Regions from separate parts of the Peribacillus sp. YIM B13477 genome, predicted to be linked through region 3. Evidence: riboswitches for the same ligand, from Rfam matches in the RefSeq annotation. Region 3 holds a riboswitch; each other region holds the start of a gene.

Region 1 (3,280 bases), on a different contig from region 3:
AACTCCTGAAGATATACTGATTTTTTGCTGAAGGACACCGTCTTTCAACGCTTCCCATTCCGGTGGCGCAAATTTCTTCATAATTGAAATGATATTATCTGTGTTGGTGATCGTTCCGTCAAAATCACAAAAGATGATCGGTTTCATTATTTCTTATAGGCCTCCCCACAACACAAGAGCTTTTTTTAGGGTTTCTTCCTCAGCCGCCGCTTCAGAAAGTTCCTTTCCTGCCAGAACCGCTTCCACGGCAGAACGAAAAGCCTTGGCACCGCCCTCTGCTCCGTCAGGGTGCCCGTGAATTCCGCCTCCGGCATTAATCACACTATCAAGCCCGAAATCCTTGATCAGGTCTGGAACCATGCCCGGATGAATGCCTGCAGAAGGAACAGGGAAGGCTTTTTTCCATGAAAGTTCATCTCTTGTCAGAGCTTCAGCAATCGCTAAGGTCTCCGTTTTTTCAAGTGCGACATTTCCATAAGGAGAAGGGAACAAGGATAAATCCGCACCTGATAATCTTACTAATTTACCAAGCAATAATGGATAGCCGATACCATAAAATGATGAAGATGCCAATGCCCCGCTATATGCGGGGTGCGCCATGATCGGCAGCTTGATACGATCATGTTCACTCAAGGCCTGCAATACATCCAAACCATATGTATGAACGTTGAACAATAAAGCATCTGCCCCTGCTTCAGCCGCTTGCTCTGCCTTATCCAATAATTCAAATGTTTTCCCTGATAGATTGACAGCATATAAAGTCCGGTGGCCAGCGGTTTCATAGACTTCATTCAAGATTCTTTTTCCCGTTTTTATTCTATCGAAAAATGGAGTCAGTTCCTGGTCGAAGAGGATTTCATCATCCTTAACTAGGTCGACACCTCCCAATGCTTGTTGCCTCAGTTGCTCATTATGAAATGTTAGGTCTCTTCCCAATACGCCTTTAAAGATGCTCATCACCAAGGGCCTGTTAGATACGCCAACTTTTTCCCTTATGCCTTTAATGCCAAATTGCGGCCCGGGAAAAGCTTTTTGAATATCACCGACAAAATCCAAGTCAATAAGTTTTATTTCACCGTCCAAGGAAAGCTTGCCGAAGACCGTCGTAAGGATTGCGGGTAAATCATTGGAGAAATTCCTTGCCGGATAGGCAATTTTAATCTGCGAACGGTATACTTTCCGATTAAAGTAGCTGTTTGCCCTCTCTTCTTCAGGTAGGGGTATCACCGATACGACGCGCCCCTTATGTTTTTCCAGTTGTTTCTGTACCAAATGTGGCAATTCCGTCCATGTCCCCACAGTCAGACCCAAGGCAATGCTCTCTGCTTTTTTCTCATGATTTCCATTAAAGTCATGAATTAAATAAGTAGCGACTATCTCGCTCATCTGATCACTCCTATAACACGTTAGTAAACTCTCGATGTCATTAATAACCTGAGATGGTCTCAAAATGGCAAAAGCCCCTTCATAAAGAAGAGGCTTTAAAAAGCCATCTTCTTATCTCCCAGCCCTCGGCTGCAAGAATTAGCACCGTGCCTTGCGGATTTCAAAAAAATCCGGCGGAAGGATTCCGCCCCATTTTACAATGGAATTACGGTCGGTTGCTGGGCTTCATCGGGCTAGTCCCTCCACCTGCTCAAAATAAGAAAACGCTGATATATAAGTTGCATCCAAGTATCGAAAGATTAAGAATTTATTTTGTATTCTGACAGGTAATTCCTACTTTGTCAATAAGTTTTAACTATTTAAAGGTGAGCCTTATTGCATTAAAACAAGTTTAATGTCCGTATTCGTTCCACAGCCTCTTGCAGCCGTTCTTCCGAAGTCAGTAGCCCTACCCTGACATAACCTTCGCCAAATTCACCGAACCCATTCCCTGCAGCAACAGCTACATGGGCATGCGTTAATAAATAGTCAGCAAAACTCTCGGACGTAAAACCTTCAGGTACTTTGAGCCAGGCAAAAAACGATGCCGCTGGAGCTTTGACATCCCAGCCGATGGCCCTCAATCCCTCAATGAAAACATTCCTTCGCCCCTCGTACATCTGCACTAACTGCCCTACACAGGTCTGTGAGTCAAGCAAAGCGCTTGCCGCAGCTTCTTGTATCGCCGGGAAGAGACTCACATAAAGATGGTCTTGTAATAGTTCAAGAGCTTCTATTACACTCTTATTGCCCACTGCGAAGCCGACTCTCCACCCTGCCATATTGTATGTTTTCGATAGAGTGTATATTTCAACTCCTACATCCTTCGCTCCCTCCGCCTGGAGAAAGCTTATCGGTTTTTTTCCGTCGAATCCTATCGCCCCATAGGCGAAATCATGGACCACACAAATTGAATGTTCTTTTGCAAAGGAGACGGTTTCATCAAAGAAACTTTCAGTTGCAGAAGCGCCTGTGGGATTATTCGGATAATTCAAGAACATCATTTTGGCTTTATCAAGAACTTCTTTATGTATGTCATCGTATTTCGGAAGAAAATCATTTTCTTCTGTCAAGGGCATCAGTTCGGTCTTTGCCTGGGCTAAAACAACACCGGAAAGATAATCCGGATAGCCGGGATCTGGAACAAGGATCGTATCACCTGGATTCAATAAACACTGCGGAAGTTCGACAAGACCTGCCTTTCCCCCGAAGAGAATTGCCACTTCACTATTCGGATCCAGCTTGACACCGTATTCCCGCTCATAAAAGACGGCAGCAGCATCTTTTAAATATTGATGTCCCCGGAATGGCGAATATTTATGATTAATCGTTTTTTCAGCGGCAGTTTGCAAACTTTTGACGATATGTTCCGGCGTCGGCTGATCAGGGTTTCCCTGGCCTAAATTAATGACATCATGTCCTTGCTCCGTGATTGCATTGACTTTTGCGACCAGTGAAGCAAAAAACTGCTTGGGCAGGTCCTGAAGCAGTCCGGATTTTTCGAATTGCACCATTTATACACCTTCTCTGAAATTTCTTGAAATTCTAGTCACAAATGATATATGTTTATCGTAGTCTTGTAAAGCATTTTTTACATGTGGGGGTTTTAAACGATGAAGTGGAAAATAGCTTGTATTCAAATGGATATAGCTTTCGGGCAACCAGATATCAATTTTCAGGTTGCAGAACAATGGATGGAAAAAGCAGCTCGGTCCCAACCCGATATCGTCATATTACCAGAGCTTTGGACAACCGGATACGACTTGACCAGGCTGAATGAGATTGCTGATCAAGAGGCAGAAAAAACGATTGAATTTCTTAAAACACAGGCACAGAAACACCAGATTCACATCAT
Region 2 (3,280 bases), on a different contig from region 3:
TCATATTCTACCATATTTAATTCTGAAATAGCAACTAAATTACTGAAACTAACCTATGAATTTTTCTGGAAATCAATGATATTTCGCCCATTAACGCCACATATGGCTTTTTCATTTCAAATACATATAAAAAGGTACTGAATAAAATGGATTTTTAGTATAATTTATACATATAGGACGATATAAATTTAATATGAATGGAAGATGCAAAATGGAAAATGGAAAAATCAAATCACTACATGCGGGGAAGCCGAAACATGAAATTTTTTCGAATATCGATATCTTTTCAGCCATGGATAAACAAGCACAGGATAATTTGAAAGTTACTAAAGCTGGCATAATCGGTGATGGTGTCGGTAATGTAAAGTTCCATGGAGGTCCTGATCGGGCCTTGTGCTTTTATCCATTTGAGCATTATTCATTATGGAATGAAAAATTCTCTAAAAAGCTGGATATCCCTGCATTTGGTGAAAATTTAACTATAGCGGGGATGAAGGAAGAAACAACGTATATCGGCGATATTTATCAAATAGGCGATGTGATTGTTCAAATTAACCAAGGGAGGATACCTTGTTCGACCATTTCCCTCTTCAATCAAGAACCTAAGTTTTTGGAACACGTGCTGAAAACGAGTTTCACTGGTTATTTTGCAAGAGTACTTCAAGAAGGAACGATAAATAAACAAAACGAGATTGTGTTGATAGATCGTCTACAAGAAAAAATTTCTGTCCATTACGCAGCAGAGGTCATCCTTCATAAACGGGATGGGCTGGATGGTGCTAAGGCGTTACTTACACTAGACTGGTTAGCGGAAGACTGGAAACAAAGGATCTTGAAGAGGGTTCAAGCAGCAAAAGATTGAATGATTTTTGCAAAAGTGAAAAAAATGTCGATCAGGTATTGAAATTGACAGACTATTATTGTAAATTAAATATAATCAAATTTTGAAATCTTATGAAAATTATATAAATGGATCTTATCGAGAGAGGTGGAGGGACTGGCCCGAAGAAACCTCAGCAACCAGCTTAGGCAAAGGTGCTAAATCCAGCAAGCAGAGCTTGATAGATGAGGAGAATGTTTCAAAAACCTTCTTCTTTGAGAAGGTTTTTTTCCTTTTCTCTCATACTCATAGAATACGACAAAAACAGGATTGTTTTTGAGAGAGGGTGTAATGATGAATTTTCGTAAAGAATTAAAAGAAAGAATGCTGGTTGGGGAAGGGGCAATGGGGACCTTGCTTTACTCTAATGGCATTGATCAATGTTATGAGGAATTAAACTGCACGAACCCAGATCAAATAGAGTCCATCCATCGAGCCTATCTGGAAGCTGGTGCAGATATCCTTCAATCGAATACATACGGAGCCAATTTCAATAAATTGAAGCGGTATGGACTTGAAGATGAAGTGAGCAGAATCAATCGCCAGGGAGTCATTCTAGCTAAAAAAGCGGCAAAAGGGAAGGCATACGTCTTCGGTACCATAGGGGCACAGCGGAGCATCAGGAAATCGGATTTAAGCATGGAAGAGATAAAACGGGGTTTTCGTGAACAGCTATACAGTCTGTTGATGGAAAATCCTGATGGGATTCTCCTGGAAACATTTTATGACCTGGAAGAACTGGAAACCGTCCTGCAAATCGTTAAAAATGAAACCGGACTGCCGATTATCGCAAATGTCTCGATGCATGAACTGGGTAATCTTCAAAATGGAATCCATTTAAATGAAGCCTTTCAAAAACTCGAGCAATTGGGTGCCGATGTGGTTGGTGTGAATTGCCGCCTCGGACCACATCATATGATTCGGGCCTTGGAAGAAGTGAGTTTGCCAAAGCAAGCATCGATTGCCATTTACCCTAACGCCAGCCTGCCGGATTATGTCGATGGGAGGCTCGTTTATAAAGCTGTACCGGAATATTTCGGTTCTAGTGCCCTGGAACTTCGAGAGCAAGGCGCCGCGATCATAGGAGGGTGCTGTGGAACGACTCCACTGCATATTCAAGCTGTAAAGCATGCAATTGGAAGTTTGGCTCCCGTGAAAGAGAAATTCACGAAATCCCGTGAAATAGAAGTAATTGAGGTGAACGATAGGGAATTGGAACTTCCCCTTTACGAAAAGGCTAAAACGGAACGGACGATTCTTGTTGAGCTTGATCCACCGAAAAAGCTAGGGATAGAGAGCTTCATGACTGGTGCTGAGGTTTTGAAAAAAGCAGGGGTCGATTCCATTACATTAGCGGATAATTCACTTGCCTCACCAAGGATATCCAATGATGCACTTGCTAATTTACTGAAGAACCAATTGAATATAAATCCGATGGTGCATATAACATGCCGTGATCGAAATTTGATTGGCCTGCAGTCACATTTAATGGGTCTGCAGACGGTAGGGCTGAACGAAATATTGATCATCACCGGAGACCCTTCAAAAATTGGGGACTTCCCGGGTGCCACTTCGGTTTATGATTTATCTTCCTTTGACCTGATAAGCATGGTCAAACAATTTAATGAAGGTCTTTCCTATTCCGGTCAAAGTTTGGGTCAACGGGCAAATTTTAAAATTGCGGCAGCTTTTAATCCCAATGTGAAATATCTGGATAAAGCCGTACTGAGAATGGAAAAGAAGATTGCCTGCGGTGCTCAATCCTTTTTGACACAGCCAATTTATTCCGTAGAGCAAATCGAAGAAGTATATCAAGCGACAAAACATCTAGAAACCCCGATTTTCATCGGTATCATGCCCTTAACAAGCACCCGGAACGCCGAATTCATCCATAATGAGATCCCAGGCATCAAATTGCCTGATAATGTTAGAAGGGCCATGGCTCTAGCGGGGGATGACCCTGTAAAGTCAAGGATTGAAGGGGTGAATATCGCGCGGGAATTGGTGGACGCGGCTAGGGAAAAATTCAAGGGCATATATTTAATCACTCCATTCCTTCGCTATGAAATGACGGCGGAACTAACGAAATATATTAGAAAAGTCGATAGTAAACAGACATCAGAGGTGGCAGTACATGAATAAAAAAGCGATTCAAGATCAGTTAAATTCTAAGATTCTCCTACTTGATGGGGCGATGGGAACGATGCTTCAAGCGGAGAATTTGACAGCAGACGATTTTGGCGGGGAACAATTCGAGGGCTGCAATGAATATTTATCACTGACGCAACCGGAAATCATCCAATCCATTCATGAAAAATATTTAGCAGCGGGCGCAGATATCATAGAAACAAATACCTTTGGAGCGACCAGCATCGTCCTTGAGGAATACCAAATAAGTAC
Region 3 (3,280 bases):
AGGGATTGCGGAAACGGACAGGGAAACAGAAGCTGCTCTTGGCCCTATCGTCGATCCCGTAAGTAGGTCCGTTAAAGGAAGGAGGGCGACCAAGAGAATGATGAACGGGATTGAACGGACAATATTGACTGCGAAACCGAGAGATCGATTCACGATGCCATTTTCAAAAAATAAATTCCTGGTTGTTGTAAATAGCAATACTCCAAGCGGTAAACCGATCAGCAGGGCTACTGCAAGAGAAACGCCGACCATATAAATCGTTTCAAGAAAGGCTTTATTAAGATCAGGTAAAATATTGACGATGGGATTAAGCAGTGACATGTTTTAACACCTCCACAGAACTGGAACGATTTTTTATATACTCCAATGCCGAATGGATTTGTACGGCATCGCCAATTAACTCGATGATTAAAATGCCTAAAGGAACATCCTGGATATACTCAATTTTACCGTGTAAAATATTCCCCTTTACTGCATGGGATTGGAGAGTATCCGAAAGAATCGACTCACCGGCGGTTTGCCCTTCGAATTGGATCTTAATAATCGTCCCTTCACTTTCATCAATCAAGTGCGAAGGGAGTTCGAAATCCAGTACACTGCTAATGAATTGCTTCGTTAATTCCTGTTTGGGCTGTGAAAATATTTCATAAACGGGTCCTTCTTCAATTACCCGGCCATCCTGCATCACGGCGACTCGGTGGCATAGTTCTTTGACCACTTCCATTTCATGTGTAATCAACACGATGGTGATACCAAGCTCACTGCTTATCTTTTTCAATAACTGTAAAATCGCTTTTGTAGTTGTCGGATCAAGGGCTGAAGTCGCTTCATCACATAATAGTACAGTGGGTTCATTTGCTAACGCTCGAGCTATGCCGACCCGTTGCTTCTGTCCACCGCTAAGCTGTGCAGGATAGACATCTTTCTTATCGCTGAGCCCTACGATTTCCAACAATTCCAATACACGTAACTTAGTCGCGTCCTTCGATCGATGCGCGGCTCTTAAGGCGAAAGCGACATTTTCATAAACGGTTTTTGAACTGACCAGGGAAAAGTGCTGGAATATCATTCCGATTTTTTGGCGTTGTTTACGAAGCTCTTTGCTAGATAAAGAGGTTAAATCAATGCCGTCGATAATGATATTTCCACCTGTCGGACGTTCAAGCAAATTCAAGCAGCGGAGTAATGAGCTTTTTCCAGCTCCGCTGTAGCCGACAATGCCATATATTTCACCAGTTTGAATGGTCAAAGATACGTTATCCACTCCGATAACTCGGTTTTTCTTCGAGACGTATTCCTTTCGGATTGAACGGATTTCAATCATGAGCTTTCCCCCTTAAACATTAAAAAAGCTGCCTCTATCATTCAGAAAGAGGCAGCGAAATCATATCTCGGCTTATCTTTCAGAATGCAATCATTCTGCAGGAATTGGCACCGTTCCCTAAGGGCGGTTGCCGGACATCACAGGGCCTGATCCCTCCGTCACTCTCGATAAGTAAATTATTATTTTAGAATATTTCAAGTTTTATAATATAATCTATATTATTTGTAAAATCCGGCAATGTCAATCGTTTCTTTTATTTTTTTGTCATTAAAACTGGTAAGGTCCGTTAAAACGATTCATGGAAAATGGGCTATTATGCAATAATCCAGCATTTTCATCGAGGCTATTTATTCCAATATTTCCTTGTCAAAAAGGTAAAGTGGTACTACATTTATTATAGTAAAGTTAAAAAAAGGAAGGTAAAACTATTTTTGTACAATGATGGGGAGGAAACCGAATGATAGAGATCAAGACGATAAATGATGTGGTTTGCGTGCATGGGACTCCTGGCGGGAACAAGGGGGGGATGAGTGTGTATGTCTTTTTAACGGATGGCCTATTGATAGATACTGGCGCACAGATTTTATTGGAAGAGCTTATTCCATTCTATGAATCCGCAGACTTCGACTCAGTGGCCCTGACTCACTATCATGAAGACCATACGGGGGGCGCTGCCTGGATAAAGGAACATAAAAAGGTCCCTCTTTTCATTCACCCGATGTCGGTTGAGGTTTGTGCAAAGGATGCTGAATATCCTGAATATCGCAAAATTTTCTGGGGAAAGAGAGACGCCTTTAAAGCTGAGCCGCTAGGGAAGGCCATTCATTCCCGTACCCAAACGTGGGAGCCGATTTTTACCCCAGGTCATGCAAAGGACCATATGGTGTATTTGAATCACAATAATGGCGTGCTTTTTTCAGGAGACCTTTTCGTAACCCCAAAAACAAAGCTTGTCTTACGGGAAGAGTCCGTCCCGGTGATCATCGGTTCCATAAAAAGATTGCTTCAATATGACTTCGGGGAAGTGTTTTGCTGTCATGCTGGGCATGTTCCTGATGGGAAGGAGATGTTTCGAAAAAAACTGGATTATCTGGAAAACCTCCAAGGGGAAATTTTACGCTTGCATTCTCAAGGGCTGACCGTTCATGAAATCCAGCAGGTCGTTTTACCGAATCGCTATCCCCTTATCGAGATATCTGGGCATGAATGGGATTCAGAGCATATCATTACATCGATATTAAACGAAAATATTTTAAGTGCGAGGGAGAATGGGACTATTTGAATGCTATCCGTTTAACGGTCTGACTGATATGAAAGAGAGCTCTCCATAAGAGAGCCCACATTATTCATTTATTGACATTGGGATCTGTTTCATCATAAAAATCATGTGCTTCTTCGATGTTCTGAAGGTTAGCGACTTCATACACATTTCCGCCCGCCATTCCTTCATTGATGATACGGTCGATATCCAGGTAAACGGAGTCCTTGCCATCATATTCGGTATCCTTCAAAAATGTCATTTTTTCTTTATCCAAAAGAAATCCCTCCTAGCCTTTTCTTTAGTTTAGGCAAAGGAGTTTTTTTTATTCTGTTAAGCGATTTCATGAATGTAAAGGGGTTTCATTCATATACATGGAAGATCATTAGATCATGTATCATGCTTTTGAGTTTAGTTTCATCTGTTTCGGAAGGCGGATTGGCTGTCCACTCGATGGATCCATCTTTATGATACAAGGCTTTGACTGCCTGCTTGTTGAAATAAAAGGAAATTTTCCATCCTGGCAGATTCTTATGCAATGGTTCCCATTGAAAATGAGTGATCATATGTATTACCTCCATATATACTGTTTCTCATTCGATTATAATGGAAAACGGCAGCTGGAGGTGTTATTTTCTTTTCAGGTTGGGAAAAGTTAATTCAATGAAAAGATTTTTTAAATGCAAAAGCCTGTTTGT

The links. A riboswitch is a leader RNA that binds a small molecule or an ion and turns the genes downstream of it on or off. The one in region 3 is predicted to bind S-adenosylmethionine.
Region 1: another riboswitch for S-adenosylmethionine. It lies ahead of mtnW (2,3-diketo-5-methylthiopentyl-1-phosphate enolase); the one in region 3 lies ahead of ACFX4H_RS09815 (methionine ABC transporter ATP-binding protein).
Region 2: another riboswitch for S-adenosylmethionine. It lies ahead of ACFX4H_RS04015 (bifunctional homocysteine S-methyltransferase/methylenetetrahydrofolate reductase); the one in region 3 lies ahead of ACFX4H_RS09815 (methionine ABC transporter ATP-binding protein).

Annotation. Positions count from the first base shown of each region.
Region 1 covers NZ_JBHZPD010000001.1:765,679-768,958, reverse strand. Annotated here, with positions in the region: gene ACFX4H_RS03860 (2-hydroxy-3-keto-5-methylthiopentenyl-1-phosphate phosphatase) at 1-147, opposite strand, end outside; gene mtnW (2,3-diketo-5-methylthiopentyl-1-phosphate enolase) at 154-1,386, opposite strand; SAM riboswitch class I at 1,495-1,648, opposite strand; gene ACFX4H_RS03850 (pyridoxal phosphate-dependent aminotransferase) at 1,767-2,939, opposite strand; gene ACFX4H_RS03845 (carbon-nitrogen family hydrolase) at 3,039-3,280, shown strand, end outside.
Region 2 covers NZ_JBHZPD010000001.1:796,000-799,279, forward strand. Annotated here, with positions in the region: gene ACFX4H_RS04010 (MOSC domain-containing protein) at 212-862, shown strand; SAM riboswitch class I at 974-1,072, shown strand; gene ACFX4H_RS04015 (bifunctional homocysteine S-methyltransferase/methylenetetrahydrofolate reductase) at 1,175-3,022, shown strand; gene metH (methionine synthase) at 3,015-3,280, shown strand, end outside.
Region 3 covers NZ_JBHZPD010000002.1:630,839-634,118, reverse strand. Annotated here, with positions in the region: gene ACFX4H_RS09820 (methionine ABC transporter permease) at 1-321, opposite strand, end outside; gene ACFX4H_RS09815 (methionine ABC transporter ATP-binding protein) at 308-1,324, opposite strand; SAM riboswitch class I at 1,394-1,498, opposite strand; gene ACFX4H_RS09810 (MBL fold metallo-hydrolase) at 1,782-2,606, shown strand; gene ACFX4H_RS09805 (hypothetical protein) at 2,671-2,859, opposite strand; gene ACFX4H_RS09800 (YheE family protein) at 2,945-3,148, opposite strand; gene ACFX4H_RS09795 (YheC/YheD family endospore coat-associated protein) at 3,212-3,280, opposite strand, start outside.